One region of the Arthrobacter sp. PAMC25564 genome, then DNA from elsewhere that is predicted to be linked to it. Evidence: riboswitches for the same ligand, from Rfam matches in the RefSeq annotation. Region 1 holds a riboswitch; the other holds the start of a gene.
The links. Region 1 has a riboswitch for S-adenosylmethionine ahead of E5206_RS16785 (bifunctional o-acetylhomoserine/o-acetylserine sulfhydrylase). Riboswitches for the same ligand answer to the same signal wherever they lie in the genome.

Region 1 (3,915 bases):
CGAACTCGCGGCCGAGACTGGTGCGGGCCTCGTGGCGGCCCATGAGGATGATGCGCGAGGCGCCCATCAGCTTGGCGGCGATGACCGCGGAGAGTCCGACTGCCCCGTCGCCGATCACGGTGACCGTCTGTCCGGGCTTGATGCCAGCCTTCTTGGCCGCGTGGTATCCGGTCGACATGACATCGGAGAGGCTCAAGAGCGACGGGATCAGCTTCTCATCGAAGCCAGCGGGAACTGCGACTAGGGTGCCGGATGCCTGCGGCACGCGGGCGAATTCGCCCTGGCCGCCGTCATCCTGGCCGCCCCAGTGTCCCCCGTGGCGGCAGGAGGTCTGCAGGCCTTCCTTGCAGAAGTCGCAGGTGCCGTCGGAGGCGACGAACGGGGCAATGACAAAGTCACCCACCGCCAGGCCGGTCACACCGGGGCCGAGCTTTTCGACGATGCCGACGAACTCGTGGCCCATGCGGGAGCCTTCTGCAGTCTCGGGCCTGGAGGCATAGGGCCACAGGTCGCTGCCGCAGATGCATCCGGCGACGATGCGCACGATGGCGTCCGTGGGCTCCTGGATCGTGGGGTTGGGAACGGTTTCGACACGCACGTCGCCGGCGCCGTACATCAGTGTTGCTCGCATGTTCAGGGGTTCCTTTACTCAGTTGTCGGTCAGGTTCCAGTCAACACCCGCGAAATCCATCTTGGGAGTGCCTGTCGTTACAGGCATGCCGGGTCCGATGGCCTGCTGGCAGGGAATACCGGGGTGGTATTCACGGCGTCCTCCCTGTTGAGCCCGCTTCATGTTCTTCAACCCGGAAGCACGCACCTTCTTCCCGGACTGGGAACAGGCGGCGAATGACATCGTGGCCGTCTTGCGCGGCTACGCCGGCCGGAATCCGCACGACAGAACTCTCCGAGCTGATTGGCGAGCTCGCAACGCGCAGCGACGAATTCCGCACCGGCTGGGCCGCCCACAATGCGCGCTTCCACCGGACCGGCCTCAAACGCATCCACCATCCCGTGGGTGGTGACCTCGAGCTCGGCTATGAAGCGATGGAACTGCCGGCCAACCCCGGGTGGACCATGTTCGCCTACACCGGAGACCCAGGTTCCGCCAGCGACGAAAGTCTGAAACTGCTCGCCAGTTGGGCCGCGACCGCCACAGTCACTTGCCCGGTGGCTTCATCTTCGTCACAAAGCTATCCAGCGCCGCTGGAGCGTCCCTACACTGAAGTCAGGTCATGAGTGCCAGCAGATAGCCCCGGCTTGCTGGCCGGCAACCCTCGTATCGCGGTGGGGTGCCCCGGGTGAAGACCTGGCCGTCCGGCGCCCGCCGGAGGGCAAGCGCGGCCCCGTGCCGTCCCGAGCCGATCAGCTCCGGGCGGACCTGTGCCCGGTCCTTGAGGAGCTTTTCCGATGTCCAATGCCTGGTCCTTCGAAACCCGCCAGATCCACGCCGGCCAGGAGCCGGACAGCGCCACCGGCGCGCGGGCCCTGCCTATCTACCAGACGACGTCGTTCGTGTTCCCGAGCGCTGAAAGCGCCGCCAACCGCTTCGCCCTCGCCGAGCTCGCCCCCATCTACACCCGGATCGGCAACCCGACCCAGGACGCGGTGGAGCAGCGCGTGGCCAGTCTTGAGGGCGGCCTCGCGGCCCTGCTGCTCAGCTCCGGCCAGGCCGCGGAGACCTTCGCGATCCTCAACGTCGCCGAAGCCGGTGACCACGTGGTGGCCAGCCCCAGCCTCTACGGCGGAACCTACAACCTGCTGGCCCACACGCTGAAGAAGTTCGGCATCTCCGTCACCTTCGTGGAGGACCCGGACAACCTGGAGCAGTGGCGCGACGCCGTCCGGCCCAACACCAAGCTGTTCTTCGCCGAGGTAGTCTCCAACCCGCGCCAGGACGTGCTCGACATCGAGGGCGTCTCCAAGGTGGCGCACGAGGGCGGCGTGCCGCTGATCGTCGACAACACCCTGTCCACCCCGTACCTGATCCGTCCGATCGAGTGGGGCGCGGACATCGTGGTGCACTCCGCCACCAAGTACCTCGGCGGCCATGGCGCCGCGATCGCGGGCGTGATCGTGGATTCCGGGAACTTCGATTTCGGCAAGGACCCCGAGCGGTTCCCCGGCTTCAACACCCCGGACCCCAGCTACAACGGCCTGGTCTATGCCCGGGACCTGGGCGCGGACGGCGCCCTGGGCGCCAACCTCTCCTACATCCTCAAGGCCCGCGTCCAGCTCCTGCGCGACCTCGGCTCGGCCGTCTCCCCGTTCAACGCCTTCCTCATCGCCCAGGGCATCGAGACCCTGAGCCTGCGCGTCGAACGGCACGTCGCCAACGCCACCAAGGTGGCCGAATGGCTCGAGGCGAGGGACGACGTCGAATCCGTCGCCTACGCGGGGCTGCCCTCCAGCCCGTGGTACGAGCGGGGCCGCAAGTACGGTCCCAAGGGCACCGGTGCGGTCGTGGCGTTCAACATCGCCGGGGGAGCCGAGGCGGGCAAGGCGTTCGTTGATGCCCTTGAACTGCATTCCCATGTGGCGAACATCGGTGACGTGCGCTCCCTGGTCATCCACCCGGCGTCGACCACGCACAGCCAGCTGACCCCGGAACAGCAGGCCATCGCCGGCGTCAATCCGGGACTCGTGCGGCTCTCGGTGGGCCTGGAGCACATCGATGACATCCTCGCGGACCTCGACGCCGGATTCCGCGCGGCCAAGAGCGTCTGACGTGCACTGACTCCCGGCGTCCCTGATCCGCCGGCGACGGCGCCGGGACGCCGGGAGTCACATGGCCGTCACAATCTTCGCCATTCCGTCGCCTCGTTTCGTAAACTCATTGAAGGTCATGAGCGCCAGCGACAGCCCCGGCTTGCTGGCCGGCAACCCTCCTTTTGCGGCGGGGTGCCCCGGGTGAAGACCTGGCCTGCCGGTCAGCTGACGGCAGGCAAGCGCGAAGTTAGGTCCTCATATGACACTTTCCCTCACCCACAGCGGTGTACCCGGCACCGATCCATCCCGGCGTGCCGTCGAAGAAGAAGTCGAACAAGCCGTGCCGGACGGAACCGTCCAGTACCTGCGGATCGGCGACCTCGAGCTTGAGTCCGGTGCCCGGCTCCCCGATGTCGTCCTCGCCTACGAGACCTGGGGGAGGCTGAACGCGGACGGCTCGAATGCGGTGCTGATCGAACATGCGCTGACCGGCGACACCCACGTGACCCGGGGCGCCAGCGAGGAACCGGGCTGGTGGGAGCAGCTCGCGGGCCCCGGCGCCCCCGTGGACACCGACAAGTACTTCGTCGTCTCCATCAATATCGTGGGCGGCTGCTACGGCTCCACCGGTCCCTCGACGCAGGCCCCCGACGGAAAGCCCTGGGGTTCACGGTTTCCGCTGGTCACCCTGCGGGACACCACGGAGGCCGAGGCCAGGCTTGCGGACGCCCTGGGCATCCGCAGCTGGTTCGCCGTACTGGGCGGATCCCTCGGCGGGGCACGTGCCCTCGAGTGGGCCGTCAGCTACCCGGAACGGGTCCGGCGCTGCGCCGTGATTTCCGTCGGCGCGAGCAGCACCGCGGAACAGATTGCCTTCGCCCAGGCCCAGACCCTGGCTATCCGCCTGGACCCGGACTTCAACGGCGGGGACTACTACGGCGGCCCCGGGCCGGTTGCAGGCCTGGCCCTGGCACGCCGGATCGCGCACATCACCTACCGCTCGGCGGCCGAACTGGACGGGCGCTTCGGCCGGAACGCCCAGGAAGCAGAGGCGCCGCTGGACGCCGGTTCGCTGGCCGGGCGCGGACGCTACCAGGTGGAAAGCTACCTCGACCACCAGGGCAACAAGCTGGTCCGGCGCTTCGACGCCAACAGCTACATCGCCATCACCGAGGCCCTCATGAGCCATGACGTGTGCCGCGGACGCGG
Region 2 (3,915 bases), 1.7 Mb from region 1:
GGTCTGGGTCAGATAGGGGAGCCGGAGGACCTCGCCCGGGGCATGGGCCAGGTGCTCGTGCAGGTACCAGCCGAGGTTGGCCAGGACCTTGTCCCGGGTGGCCTCGGAAGCGCGCAGATAGTAGCTGCGGGACTTCGCCAGCGCGATGATGTCCTCTGTGGTCAGCGCATCCTCCCACCGGGTCAGGTGGCTCTCGAGGCCGGTGAATTCCGGGCCCACGGACGGCTTGAAGTGGGGTTTGTGGACGTCGCCGGCGTGCATGATCCGGGAGAGCCGGTGCACCCAGGGGACCGAGGTGTCCAGCTGGTTCCAGATCAGCCCCAGGACGCCGTGCGGCCGCAGGATGCGGGCGATCTCGGTGCTGGCCAGGAGCGGATCACACCAGTGCCAGGCCTGGGCCACCGTGACAAGATCGAAGGCTTCGGGCTCAAGCCCGGTGTTCTCTGCGCTGCCCTCGACGGCGGTGACGCCCGGCAGCGTCCGGTGCAGCTGCGCCAGCATGTCCGGGGAAGGATCCACTGCCACGGTGTGCAGGCCGCGCCCGACCAACAGTGCCGTGAACTTTCCGGTTCCCGCGCCCACGTCCGCGGCGTCCTTCGCACCGGCGGGGATCAGCCAGCCGGCCGATTCTTCCGGATACCCGGGACGGACCCGCTCATAGTGCTCTCCGCCATCCTGGAAGCTCTGCCCGAGCTGTTGGCGTCGCTCATGGTGGAGTTTGGGGCCGCCGCGTGCCACGTGCGATCTCCTTCGGCAGGTCCGGTGCGGGTACCTTTCGAATTTACCGCACGCGGCAGCGGGCAGCGGCCCTGGGCCCGGTCCGGTCAGGCCTGGTCCAGCGAGCAGGGCGCCGCGCCCGCGGTGCCCGGCGTGTTCGGCGCCCAGTGCGGGTAGCTGCGGGTGTCGTTGGCAGGGACCCAGCGGCCGGCATCCACCACGTAGTCCCAGCCGAGACCGGCCCGCCGGAGCTCCTGGATGCCGGCCAGCAGCCGTTGGGCGTCTTCCAGCCGCGAACCGAGGCCGAAGCTGGCCCGCAGCGAGCCCGAGGGCAGGCCGAGCCGGCGGATCAGCGGGTGGGCGCAGAAGCGGCCGTCACGCAGTCCGATTCCGTGTTCCGCCGAGAGGTAGGCGGCCACGAGGCCCGCGTCGTAGCCTGCCACGGAGAAATTGACGACGCCGATGGTCCCGGCGCCCGGTTCCGTGTCGGCGAAGATCTGGTGCACGGTCACGCCGTCGATGCGCTGGAGCCCCTCGACGAGGAAAGAGCGGATGGCATTTTCATGGGCGTGCCATTGCTCCTCGTCCAGGGCCGCGATCACCTGGCTGGCGCGCGCCAGCGTGGCGGCGCCGAGGACGTTGGGGGAGCCGGCCTCGTGCCGGGCGGGCCCGGTGGTCCAGCTGACAGTGTCGAGCCTGGCGTCGCTGACGGCGCCGCCGCCGGCCAGGTGCGGGGTCCCGGCGTCGAGCCAGTCCGGCCGTCCCACCAGGACGCCGGCACCGAACGGCGCGTAGAGCTTGTGCCCCGAGAAGGCGAGGTAGTCGACGTCGTCCGCGGCGATGTCGATGCGCCGGTGCGGGGCGAGCTGGGCCGCATCGACGACGATCCGGGCCCCGTACTCGTGGGCCAGGGCGGCCAGGGCGCGGATGGGCAGGATCTCCCCGGTGACGTTGGAGGCTCCGGTGACGGCGAGCAGGCTGATCCCGCCGAGCGCCAGCTGCCCGCGCAGCCGCTCCACGGTGGCCGTGAGGGTGGGGGCGGCGACGACGCTGCGGTGCGGCACATTCTGCCACGGCAGCAGGTTGGCGTGGTGTTCGATGTCGAGGTAGAGGACCTCTCCGGTGTGCTTGCCATCGCTCACGGGCAGGCAGCCGGCCAGCAGGTTCAGGGAGTCGGTGGTGTTCCGGGTGAAGATGACCGAGTCGTCGTCCCGGCCGCCCACGAACCCGCGCACGATGGTGCGGGCGTTCTCGTAGACCGACGTGCTGATCTGGGAGGCGTAGCCGGCGCCGCGGTGGACGCTCGCGTAGAACGGGAGAATCTCGTTCAGGTAGGCCGACACCACGGACAGAGCAGGGGCCGAGGCGCCGTAGTCCAGGTTGGCGTAGCGGACGTGTCCGCCCTGGATCAGCGGGGCCTGGATCTCGGCCCCGGTCACCGCGGAGAGGGGGTGGCCCGCGACGGCAAACCGTGCGTCGGCGTCAGGCTGCTCCCCGGGGTGCGCTGCACCTTCGGCGTGGCGGAATCGGGGGCTTGCGGGAAAAGTGGCAGTTGTCAAAAGGACCTCGCTCGAAAAGGACCCCTCACTCCGGGGATCCGCGCTTGCCGGGTCCGTTCCGGACCGGCCAGGTCGTCACCCGGGGCACCCCGCCGCGAATGGAGGGTTGCCGGCCAGCAAACCGGGGTTTAGCGCTGGCACTCGTGACCTGCCACGAGCCTAGGACATCCACGCCGCCGGGGAAAAGGCCGGACTGGAATGTGAAGCCGTTTGTTACGGGACGGCGGGGCCTAGAGCAGGTCGTCCAGGCCGGGGTTGAGCCGCTTGAGGACTTCGGAGTGGAGGATGGAGTTGGTGGCGAGGGCGTTGCCGCCGAACGGGCCGTCTTCCCCCTCCAGCGAGGTGAAGCGGCCGCCGGCCTCGGTGACGATCGGCACCAGCGCGGCCATGTCGTAGAGGTTCAGTTCCGGCTCGCAGGCGATGTCCACCGCGCCCTCCGCGACCAGGCAGTAGGACCAGAAATCGCCGTAGGCCCGGGTGCGCCAGACTTCCTCGGTGAGGCCCAGGAACTCGTCGAGGTTGCCGCGTTGCTTCCAGCCGCCCAGGCTTGAGTAGGACAGCGACGCGTCCGAGAGCTTGGAGACGTTGGACACCTTCAGCCGGGTGGCAGCCGCCAGCGATCGGCCCGTGTAGGCCCCGGCGCCCTTGGCCGCCCACCAGCGCTTACCCAGCGCCGGGGCGCTGACGACGCCGACGACGGGCTCGCCCTCGTCGATGAGGGCGATCAGGGTGGCCCAGACCGGGACGCCCCGGACGAAGTTCTTGGTCCCGTCGATCGGGTCGATGACCCAGCGGCGGGAGCCATGGCCGGAGCTGCCGAATTCCTCGCCGAGGACGGCATCGCGCGGTCGGGAGCGGGACAGCTGGCCGCGGATGGCTTCCTCCGCGGACTTGTCGGCGTCGGTCACCGGCGTCAGGTCTGGCTTCGTTTCGATCCGAAGGTCGAGCGCCTTGAAGCGGCTCATGGTCTGGGAATCTACGGAATCTGCCAGGACATGGGCAAGGCGCAGGTCATCGTTGTAGCTCGAAGCGGTTTGACTCATGGGTCCAAACTACCGCCAAAGCGGGCGGCCGGCCTGCAGGCCACGTTGCTGCGGCCGGATGGGCTCCCAACCCCGGGGCCGCAGCCAGGCATCACCCAACCCCCAACCGGCCTGTCAGGACTATGCTGAATTTTGCCAGCTGCGCCTGGATGGCACAGGCGCCTCGACGCCTACAGAGAGTGACGCCCATGACCGGTTGCGAAACAGTATTGGCAGGCCTTGATCAGGAGCTTGGCTGGCTCCGGGAAACGTACACGCAGCTGCATCAGCATCCCGAACTGAGCCTTGAGGAGCACACGACTTCGACGCTTGCCGAGGAGAAACTCGCCGCGTTCGGCTATTCCGTGACCCGCATCGGCGGCACCGGCATCGTCGGCGTCCTCGCGAACGGGGAGGGTCCAACGGTCCTGGCCCGCGCCGACATGGATGCGTTGCCGGTCACCGAGTCCACGGGGCTGGCCTATGCGTCGGCGGTGGACGGAATCATGCACGCGTGCGGACACGACCTGCATGTCAGCGCCCTGCTCGGTGCCGCCAAGCTCATGGCGGACGGGCGCGGAGCCTGGTCCGGGACGTATATCGCGCTGTTCCAGCCG

Region 2: it holds a riboswitch for S-adenosylmethionine, as region 1 does, so the genes downstream of both, E5206_RS08605 (aminotransferase class V-fold PLP-dependent enzyme) here and E5206_RS16785 (bifunctional o-acetylhomoserine/o-acetylserine sulfhydrylase) in region 1, are expected to answer to the same signal.

Annotation. Positions count from the first base shown of each region.
Region 1 covers NZ_CP039290.1:3,602,914-3,606,828, reverse strand. The annotation lists gene E5206_RS16795 (alcohol dehydrogenase catalytic domain-containing protein) at 1-631, opposite strand, end outside; gene E5206_RS19370 (hypothetical protein) at 650-853, opposite strand; gene E5206_RS19860 (hypothetical protein) at 792-1,022, shown strand; gene E5206_RS16790 (hypothetical protein) at 910-1,236, shown strand; SAM riboswitch class IV at 1,229-1,344, shown strand; gene E5206_RS16785 (bifunctional o-acetylhomoserine/o-acetylserine sulfhydrylase) at 1,408-2,724, shown strand; SAM riboswitch class IV at 2,839-2,954, shown strand; gene E5206_RS16780 (homoserine O-acetyltransferase) at 2,966-3,915, shown strand, end outside.
Region 2 covers NZ_CP039290.1:1,886,206-1,890,120, forward strand. The annotation lists gene E5206_RS08600 (class I SAM-dependent methyltransferase) at 1-738, opposite strand, end outside; gene E5206_RS08605 (aminotransferase class V-fold PLP-dependent enzyme) at 825-2,156, opposite strand; SAM riboswitch class IV at 2,312-2,425, opposite strand; gene hisN (histidinol-phosphatase) at 2,507-3,319, opposite strand; gene E5206_RS08615 (amidohydrolase) at 3,508-3,915, shown strand, end outside.